3 regions of the Ancylobacter sp. 3268 genome follow, and region 3 is predicted to be linked to each of the others. Evidence: predicted binding sites of a transcription regulator. Region 3 holds the regulator's gene; each other region holds the start of a gene.
What was found. The regulator LexA, encoded in region 3, represses DNA repair genes until DNA is damaged. The targets are predictions, from matches to a motif close to TGTTCNNNNTGTGTTCNG.
Positions count from the first base shown of each region.

Region 1: the regulator LexA is predicted to act here: its motif matches at 1,377-1,394, upstream of J2X65_RS07885 (UvrD-helicase domain-containing protein).
Region 2: the regulator LexA is predicted to act here: its motif matches at 1,695-1,712, upstream of J2X65_RS19110 (DNA recombination protein RmuC).

Region 1 is NZ_JAVDUX010000004.1:342,204-345,477, forward strand. Features, by position in the region: gene J2X65_RS07885 (UvrD-helicase domain-containing protein) at 1-1,253, opposite strand, end outside; gene J2X65_RS07890 (transporter substrate-binding domain-containing protein) at 1,436-2,242, opposite strand; gene J2X65_RS07895 (LysE family translocator) at 2,363-2,971, shown strand; gene J2X65_RS07900 (aminopeptidase P family protein) at 3,007-3,274, shown strand, end outside.
Region 2 is NZ_JAVDUX010000014.1:40,583-43,856, reverse strand. Features, by position in the region: gene J2X65_RS19115 (LysR family transcriptional regulator) at 1-377, opposite strand, end outside; gene J2X65_RS19110 (DNA recombination protein RmuC) at 489-1,664, opposite strand; gene def (peptide deformylase) at 1,765-2,310, shown strand; gene fmt (methionyl-tRNA formyltransferase) at 2,352-3,269, shown strand; gene J2X65_RS19095 (GNAT family N-acetyltransferase) at 3,269-3,274, shown strand, end outside.
Region 3 is NZ_JAVDUX010000010.1:45,298-48,571, reverse strand. Features, by position in the region: gene J2X65_RS15015 (ComEC/Rec2 family competence protein) at 1-1,378, shown strand, start outside; gene lexA (transcriptional repressor LexA) at 1,593-2,315, opposite strand; gene atzF (allophanate hydrolase) at 2,517-3,274, shown strand, end outside.

The sequences.
Region 1 (3,274 bases), on a different contig from region 3:
ACGAAGCGGTCTTCGAATTCGCGCATCTGGAACGAGGCGCGCACCAGGATCGCCATTTGCGACAGCGCCCGTCCCTGGCGCTGCAGCGCCTCGATCTCCTCGCCGATGGCGCGGGCTTCCTCCTGACTGTCCCAGGCGCCGGTCACCGTCACCTTCTCGCCGCTCTCGCCCTCGGAGAACAGCGTCTTGCCGAGCCGGCCCTCATTATGGGCGATCAGATGGGCGGCGGCGCCGAGGATATGGCCGGTGGAACGGTAGTTGCGCTCTAGCCGCACCACCTTGGCGCCGGGAAAGTCGCTCTCGAAGCGCAGGATGTTGTCGACCTCGGCGCCGCGCCAGCCATAGATCGACTGGTCGTCGTCGCCGACGCAGCAGACATTGTGCGAGCCCTGCGCCAGCAGCCGCAGCCAGAGATACTGCGCGACATTGGTGTCTTGATACTCGTCGACGAGAATGTAGCGGAAGCGCCGGTGATACTCGGCCAGCACGTCCGGGTTCTCGCGCAGCAGCCGGATGCTCTCCAGCAGCAGATCGCCGAAATCCACCGCGTTCAGCGCCTTCAGCCGCGCCTGGTAGTCGGCATAGAGTTTTTGCCCGCGGCCGTTGGCGAAGGCGGCGCCCTCGCCGGCCGACACCATGTCCGGCGTCAGGCCGCGGTTCTTCCAGCCGTCGATGGTGCCCGCGAGCAGCCGCGCCGGCCAGCGCTTCTCGTCGATGTTCTCGGCCTGGAGCAATTGCTTCAGCAGCCGGATCTGGTCGTCGGTGTCGAGAATGGTGAAGCCGCTCTTCAGCCCCACCAGCTCGGCGTGACGGCGCAGCATACGCACGCCGATGGAGTGGAAGGTGCCGAGCCACGGCATGCCCTCCACCTGCTCGCCGACCATCTGGCCGATGCGCTCCTTCATCTCGCGCGCCGCCTTGTTGGTGAAGGTCACCGCGAGAATTTGCGAGGGATAGGCAAGGCCCAGCGAGAGGATGTGGACGATGCGGGTGGTCAGCACCCGCGTCTTTCCGGTGCCGGCGCCGGCAAGCACCAGCACCGGGCCCTCGGTGGCCTCCACCGCCGCGCGCTGCTCGGGGTTCAGCCCGTCGAGATAGGCCGCCCCCCGGCTGGCCGGGCCGGGCGGCTGCGCGCCGGCACGTGCACGCGCGGCGATGCCGCCGGGGCGGGGCGTATGCGCCGGCAGGTCGAAGGGAATGTCGTCGTCAGGTCGGTTCCAGGGGTCGGCCAAGGGCCCGCTCGTTCTCGTCATCTGAGCCGCTTCCGGCCGGGCAACATCGCCCGCGGCCAGGAAAGCGCGCCCGCCTCAATAAGCCGGCGCCCGCTTTCGCGAAAGTCCCTCGACCTCCCCGAAAGGCGCACCAGCGATTCCTACGAGAACAAAATGGCATCGGCATGCCCGTTTGGCGAGGCCGGGCCGCTCCGGACACGGCCTCAGGGCCGGGGCAGCACCGTCGTCACCGGCGAATCCGGCGGCGGACGCGAGCCGAACCATTTGCGGTGAATGGCCGCCAGCGTGCCGTTCACCTTGATGGCCGACAACGCGGTGTCGAGCCGTGCCGTCCATGGCGAGCCCGGCCGCAGCATGATGCCGTAGCGGTCCTCGGTCGGCAGCCGGGCGATGACGGCGAGGTCGCGGCTCTCCAGCAGGGCGTAGAGCAGTGCCGGCTCGTCGCCGAAATAGGCCGTGACCTCGCCGCGACGCAGCAGGGCCAGCGCCTCGTCCATGCTGTCGACATAGCGGATGGAGCGGATCGCGTAGCGGCCGCGGCTCGCCTCCAGCCATTGCGCATTGGTCGAGCTCGGCGTCGTCGCCACCGTCTTGCCGGCCAGGCCCTCCAGGTCGCGGATGCCGGCGTTCTTCAGCACCGCCACCGCCTGCGAGGTGCGGTAATAGGGCTGGGTGAAGTCGAAGCGGGCCAGCCGCGCCGGCGTGATGGTGAGGCTGCTCGCCACCGCGTCGACATGCCCGGCATCGAGGGCGTCGAACAGCTCGGCAAAGCCCAGCGGCCGCGTCGTCACCTCGACCCCGAGTTCGGCCCCGAGCGCCCGCACCATGTCGATGTCGAAGCCGACATAGACGCCTGACGGCTCCCTGAATTCCCACGGCCGGTTGTCATGATGCACGCCGATGGTCAGCTGGGCCAGGGCCGGCGCCGTTGCCGCCAGCCATGCCGGCAGCACGCCGAACAGGGCGCCGAGGACGATCAGCGCCAGCCGGCGACGGCCCGTCCGGATCATTGGGGGAAGCTCCATTTGCCGGGCGGTCAGATTGACGTACCAAGGGATCGGGCCGATGCTGGCCCAATCGTCCCCCTTCGTCCAGCCGGTTTCCCGAACATGTCGTACGGACTCTTTACGATGACCGCGCTGGCCGGCGCGCTATACGTGCTGATGCCCGGCCCGGCCTTCCTGGCGTTGTTCTCGCTCGCCGCGGCGCAGGGGCGCGGTGCCGGGGTGCGCTTCGTCAGCGGCCATCTGGTCGGCGACCTGTTCTGGGGCACCCTCGCCTTCGCCGCCATCATCGGCGTCAACCAGCTCGGCCCGACGCTGTTCGATCTGCTCGGCATCGTCTGCGGCCTTTATCTGTGCTGGCTCGGGGTCAAGGCGCTGACCTCGAAGGGCAGCGCCGGCGGCCCCGTCGGTGCCGGCCGGCCGCTGATCACCGGGGTGCTGTTCGGCCTCACCAATCCGAAGGCCTATCCGGTGTCGGTGGCCATGTACACGGCGCTGACCGCCAGCTACGCCACCTCGCTCGCCTGGAGCGACGCGCCCATCCTGATGGCCGCCGCCTTTATCGGCTTCATCGCCGCCGATATCATCCTGGTCTGGGCCGCCGGCCTGGCGCCGGTGCGGCGGGTGTTCCTGCGCCACGGCACGATCATCACCCGCCTGGTCGGGATGATGTTCATCGCCTTCGGCGCCAAGTCGCTGTGGGATGCCGGCCGGGCGATGCAAAGTCGCGCCTGAGGCACGGCCGCCCGCTTTCCTCGAGAGTGCATGTCATGTTCGAAGCCAAGTTCCAGTCCTTCGCCGATTCCGCCGCTCCCGAGCGTGGCGCCGCCCACCTGGCGCGGCTGCGCGCCGAGCTCGACCGGCGCGGTCTGGACGGCTTCGTCGTCCCGCGCGCCGATGCGCACCAGAACGAATATGTGCCGCCCTGCGACGAGCGCCTCGCCTGGCTCACCGGCTTCACCGGCTCGGCCGGCATCGCCCTGGTGCTGCGCGACGAGGCCGCCCTCGTGGTCGACGGGCGGTACACCATCCAGGCCG
Region 2 (3,274 bases), on a different contig from region 3:
CTCGCCGAGATCAGGGTGAAGCGCACATCGGCGTGCTTCTGGTGGAACGGGGTGGTCAGCTCGCTCAGCATCGGCATGGCGGTGGGGATGGCGGCGATGCGGATATGGCCCGACAGGCCCTTGCGCAGCGTCGCGATCTCCTGGCGCATGGCCCGGGTATCGGCGATGATGCGCCGCGACCATTCCAGCGCCCGCTCGCCTTCCGGCGTGAAGCCGATGAAGCGCGAGCCGCGCTCGACGAGGCGTACGCCGAGCGCCTCCTCCAACTGCTTGAGCCCGGCAGACAGCGTGGGCTGGGTAATGCCGCAGGCTTCGGCGGCGCGGCCGAAATGGCGTTCCTTGGCGAGGGCGAGCAGCAGTTCGAAACGGTCGATCACTCGTACGCATTCCCGGCGCGTGGGCGAAAGACGTTATGTATCAGAGGCGATAGCTTTTGCGAATTAGACAGTTGAAAAACGCGATGCCGTGCCGCACCGCTGCGGCAGGGGCTATTCGGCGGCGCCGCGCAACCCGGCGGGGCCGGCGTCTTCGGTCTCCGGCGGCTCGGAAAACTCCAGCTGGGCGATGCGCCCGCCGCGACGGGCGATCTTGTCGGCGGAGGTGAGCGTCTGGGCGACGTCGTCGCCCATTCGGCCGAAATGTTTCGCGAGATTGCCGACGCGCTCGCGCAGCCTCTTCACATCCTCCACCAGCGCCCCGCATTCGGCGCGGATGCGGTCGGCCTGCTCGCGCATGCGCGCATCCTTGGCGATCGCCTGCACCACCTGCACCGCCAGCATCAGCAGCGACGGCGAGACCAGCACCACCCGGGCGCGGAAGGCGCGCTGGATGACGTCGTCGAAATGCTCGTGCAGGTCGGCATAGACCGACTCGGAGGGCACGAACATCAGCGCGACGTCCTGCGTCTCGCCCGCCACCAGATAGCGCTCGGCGATGTCGCCGATGTGCTTGCCGACGTCCTGCTTGAGCCGGGTCTCGGCCTGTTTGCGGGCCTCGGGGCTGGCGGATTCGCGGAAGGCGGTGATCGCCTCCAGCGGGAATTTCGAATCGACCAGCAGCGGCCGCCGGTCGCCGGGCAGGAAGATGGCGCAGTCGGCGCGGCGGCCATTCGCCAGCGTGTGCTGGAAGGCGAAGCTTTCGCGCGGCAGCGCATCGGCGATGATCGCCTGCAGCCGCCCCTCGCCGAAGGCGCCGCGCGCCTGCTTGTTGGCCAGCGTCGCGCGCAGGCCCATCACCTGGCCGGAAAGCTCGCCGAGGCTGGCGCGCGCCTGGTCGACCAGCGCCAGCCGCTCGTTGAGGCGCATCAGGTTCTCGTGCGTCGCCTCATTGGCGCGGGCGAGGCTCTCGCCAATGCGATAGGAGGTGGCATCGAGCCGCTCGGCCACCGCGCGGGCGAGTTCGCCCTGCCGGTGGGCGAGGATCTCGGTCATAGACTGCACCCGCCCCGCCATTTCCGACTGGCTGCGGGTGAGCTCGATCAGCCGGTCCTCCAGCTCCTCGGCGCGTCGGGCCTGCTCCTCGGCCTCAAGGGCGCGGGCCCGCGCCTGCCGCGCGCCGGCCACCAGCACGGCGACGAGCAGCAGCAGGGCGAGCGCGCCGGCGCCGGCCAGGAGCTCGGCAAGGGTGACGGGATGCCCGGCGACGGCAAACAGAAGCTGGTCCATGCGCCGCTTCTAGCAGATTTCGCGCCGCGCGCGAACGAAAAGGGAACGGGATAGTTTCGAGACCGTTGACCAGCGGGCGCGCGTCGCTTATTTCCCCGCCATGTCCGTACGCCCGCTCGTCATCATTCCCGACAACCGCCTGCGCCTCGTCTCCGATCCGATCGTGCGTGTGGACGCGCGCGTGCGCGCGCTCGTCGACGACATGTTCGAGACCATGTATGACGCGCCGGGCATCGGGCTCGCCGCCATCCAGATCGGCGTGCCCGAGCGCATCGTCACCGTCGATGTCGGCAAGCGCCGGGCGAAGGAAGATAATGGCGACGACGAGGGCGAGAAGAACCCCATCGCGCTGATCAATCCGGAGATCGTTTCCGCCTCCGAGGAGATATCGGTCTACCAGGAAGGTTGCCTGTCGATTCCGGACTATTACGAGGATGTCGAGCGGCCGGCGCGGGTCAAGGTGCGCTTCATGGACCTCAATGGCGAGATGCAGGAGATCGACGCCGACGGGCTGCTCGCCACCTGCGTGCAGCATGAGATCGACCATCTCAACGGCGTGCTGTTCATCGACCACATCTCCAAGCTCAAGCGCGACCGGGTGATCAAGAAGTTCACCAAGGCCGCCAAGGAGCGAGAGCGCGACTGACGCGCCGTCCTCCCCCTCCATTCCCGGCGCGGAGACCCTTCATGCGTGTCGTCTTCATGGGAACGCCGGAATTCGCGGTGCCCACGCTGGTCGAGATCGTCGGCGCCGGCCATGAGGTGGTCGCGGCCTATACCCGCGCGCCGGCGGCGGCCGGGCGGCGCGGTCTCGACCTCGTACCCTCGCCGGTGCACCGCACCGCGGAGCGCTTCGGCATCCCGGTACTGCATCCGAACACGCTGAAGGGCGAGGAGGCGGCCGCCACCTTCGCGGCCCATAATGCCGATGTCGCGGTGGTGGTGGCCTATGGCCGCATCCTGCCGCCGGCGATCCTTGCCGCACCGGCGCTCGGCTGCCTCAACCTGCACGCCTCGCTGCTGCCGCGCTGGCGCGGCGCCGCGCCGATCCAGCGCGCCATCATGGCGGGCGACAAGGAGAGCGGCGTTGCGGCCATGCGCATGGAGGAGGGGCTCGACACCGGCCCGGTGGGCCTCGTCGAACGCGTCGCCATCACGCCCGACATGACCGCCGGCGAGCTGCACGACCGGCTGATGGTGATCGGCGCCGATCTGATGGGCCGGGCGCTGGCGGCACTGCAGCGCGGCGCGCTCGGCTTCACGCCGCAGCCGGCCGAGGGCGTGACCTATGCCGCCAAGATCGACAAGGCCGAGACTCGCATCGACTGGAGCCGGCCGGCCGGCGACGTGCATAATCACATTCGCGGGTTGTCGCCGTTCCCCGGCGCCTGGTTCGAGCTGGGCGGGGTGCGGGTCAAGGTGCTGCGCTCCACCATTGGTGAAGGCGCGGGCACGCCGGGCACGGTGCTCGACGACCGCCTGACCGTTGCCTGCGGCACCGGCGCGGTGCGGCTGATCGAGGTGCAGAAGGCCGGCGGCCGGGCGATGCCGGCGGAGGAATTCCTGCGCGGCAACGCGCTCGAGGCGGGCGACGAGGTGAGCTGATGATC
Region 3 (3,274 bases):
GCATATGGCGCTGGTGGCGACGACGGTGTTCTTCCTCGCCCGCGCCTTGCTGGCATTGTGGCCGGGGCTGGCGCTGCGCCGGCCGATCAAGGCCTGGGCGGCGGTTCCGGCGCTGGCCGCCGCCACCTACTATCTGCTGCTGTCAGGCGCCGAGGTGGCGACGCAGCGCTCCTATGTGATGACGCTGCTGGTGCTGTGCGGCGTGATGCTCGGACGGCCGGCGCTCACCCTGCACACACTGGCGCTGGCGGCGCTGATCGTGCTGACGCTCGCGCCCTGGGCGATCCTCGATCCCGGCGCGCAGATGTCCTTCGCCGCTACGCTGGCACTCGTCGTTGCCTATGAGCGCGGCGGCCGTCGCCTTATCGCCGCCGGCGCCGGCCGGGTGCCGTGGTATGCATCCGGCCCGGCGCGCTGGCTGGCGGCGCTGGCGCTCACCTCGCTGGCGGCGGGCCTCGCCACCGCGCCCTATGCCGCCTATCACTTCCAGCGCCTGGCGCCCCTCAGCCTTGTCGCCAATCTTGCGGCGACGCCGCTGGTCAGCTTCGTCATCATGCCGGCCGGGCTGATGGGCACGCTCGCCATGCCCTTCGGCTGGGAGGCGCCGGCGTTCCGGGTGATGGGCTGGGGCATCGATGCCATGAACGCCATCGCCCGCGACGTGGCGGCGCTGCCCGGCGCCGATGGCGGCGTGCGGGCCATGCCGCTCGCCAGCCTGGCGCTGATCACCTTCGCCTTTCTCGCCGCCTGCCTGCTGCGCACCCGGCTCGCTTTGGTGGCGGTGGTCTTTGCGGCGGCGGCCATCTGGCCGCTCGCCGCCGCCCGCCCTCCCGACGTGTTGATCGACGCGCAGGCGCGGACCGTGGCCGTGCGCGGGCCGGACGGGCAGCTCGCGCTGATGGGCGATCGCCGCAAGGGCCTTGCCGAGCGGTTTTCCGCCGAGCAGTGGCTCTCGGCCGAAGGGTTGCGCGGCAAGGGGGCGGGAGCGGCGCCCGCCTCATCGCCGGGGCACGCCGCCCCGGCGGTAGATGCGGCGCAGTCGCCGGCAAGATCGGCGGCGCCGGGAGCGCCGACCGGCCGATGCGATGCACTTGGCTGCGTCCTGCCGGCACGCGACGGGCGGCTCGTCGCCTATCCGCTCGACCGCGCCGCGCTGGCGGATGACTGCCGCCGCGCCGCGCTGGTGCTGACACGCTTTACGGCGCCGGCGGATTGCGCCGCCGAGGTGGTGCAACTCGACCGGGCGGGCGAGGGGGCCGGGACCGCTTTCCTGCTCGAGCCGGACGGCGGCTGGCGCCGCATCGATGCCCGCCCGCCGGATGGCGCGCGCCCCTGGCTCCCGGGATCCTCGAGCTATTTCCGCAAGACTGCGCCGTGATTCTGCGAAAAGAACGGCGCCGAAACAAAGAGCAGGAGCCTTCCCGGTGAACCGGGTTCACCGAAAGCGCTCAAGCGCGAAATCCGCAGGGGTGTCACCGGCCACCCGGTCCCCGCGCCGGGATTCAGGACCATCGATGTGTCGGAAGCATTGCGCCGCCGCCGGCACGGCGCAGCTTCGCCCCGTCAAAACGCTGGTCCGCCGGCGGTGAGGCTCAGTAGCGGCGGAACAAGCCGACCAGCCGCCCCTGGATGCGCACGCGGTCCGGCCCGAAAATGCGGGTTTCATAGGCCGGGTTGGCCGCTTCCAGGGCGATGGAGGCTCCCTTGCGGCGCAGCCGCTTCAGCGTCGCCTCCTCGTCATCGATCAGCGCCACCACGATCGAACCGGTCTCGGCGGTGTCGCCGCGGCGGATCAGCGCCAGGTCGCCATCGAGAATGCCGGCCTCGATCATCGAATCGCCGCGCACCTCCAGCGCGAAATGCTCGCCGCCGCCGAGCATCTCCGCCGGCATGGAAATGGTCTGGCTCGGCGACTGTATGGCGGAGATCGGCGAGCCGGCGGCGATGCGGCCCATGACCGGTACCGGGATCGGCCGCATCGCCTCGTCGTCGCCCGGCGGCGGCGCGGCAGGGCGGGAGCGGCCGAGGCTGCCCTCGATCACGCTCGGTGCGAAGTTGCGGGGCTGGGCGGAAGCCGCCGGCTTCGGCATCGCCTGCACCGTCTCGGGCAGGCGGATCACTTCCAGCGCCCGCGCGCGATTTGGCAGCCGGCGGATGAAGCCGCGCTCCTCCAACGCGGTGATCAGCCGGTGGATGCCGGATTTGGACCGGAGGTCGAGCGCTTCCTTCATCTCCTCGAAAGAGGGCGGTACGCCGCTCTCCTTCAGGCGTTCATTGATGAAGCGGAGCAGTTCGTGTTGCTTGCGGGTGAGCATCAGCGCAGGTCCATCCCCGGCGGGCAGCCAAAATGAAACAAATCACGAACAAACACTATCCGTTCTTTTTGTGTTCCACAATCGGTAAATAAAGCCCTAAGCGGTCGACGCGATGATGGGCTCCCGCTAATGTATGCAATGTCACGGTCATTGCCTAAGTGATACGCAGATTTGGCTTCTTGCTTGATTGGGAGATCCGCATTGCCTGCCACGATCGCCGACATTCTCCATGCGCACCGCTCCGGCCGCTCGACTCCATCGCGCACCGTCGCCGCCTGCCTGGAGCGGATCGAACGGCATGCCGATCCGTCGATCTTCACCGCGCTGTTCGGGCGCGAGGCGCTCGCCGAGCAGGTGGCGGCGCTGGAGGGGCGTGATCCGTCGAGCCTGCCGCTCTATGGCGTGCCGTTCGCGGTGAAGGACAATATCGACGTCGCCGGGCTGCCAACCAGCTGCGCCTGTCCGGATTTCGCCTATGTCGCCGCGCGCGATGCCACCGCCGTCGCGCGCCTGCGGCGGGCCGGCGCCATCGTCATCGGCAAGACCAATCTCGATCAGTTCGCCACCGGCTTGAACGGCACCCGTTCGCCCTATGGCACGCCGCGCAATGCCGTGCGCGCCGATCTGGTGCCGGGCGGCTCGAGCTCGGGCTCGGGCGTGGCGGTGGCGGCGGGGCTGGTGGCCTTCGCGCTCGGTACCGATACCGCCGGTTCGGGGCGCATCCCCGCCGGGCTGAACAACATTGTCGGCATCAAGCCGAGCCTCGGCCTGGTCTCGACGAGCGGTCTGGTGCCGGCCTGCCGCACGCTCGACTGCATTTCGGTGTTCGGCCTCACCGTCGACGACGCCTTCGCCGCGCTCCGGGTCATGGCCGGGCCGGACGAGGCCGATCCGTTCTCGCGGCCGCTGCCGCTCGGCACGCCGGGCGCCTTCCCGGTGGCGCCGCGCATCGCCGTGCC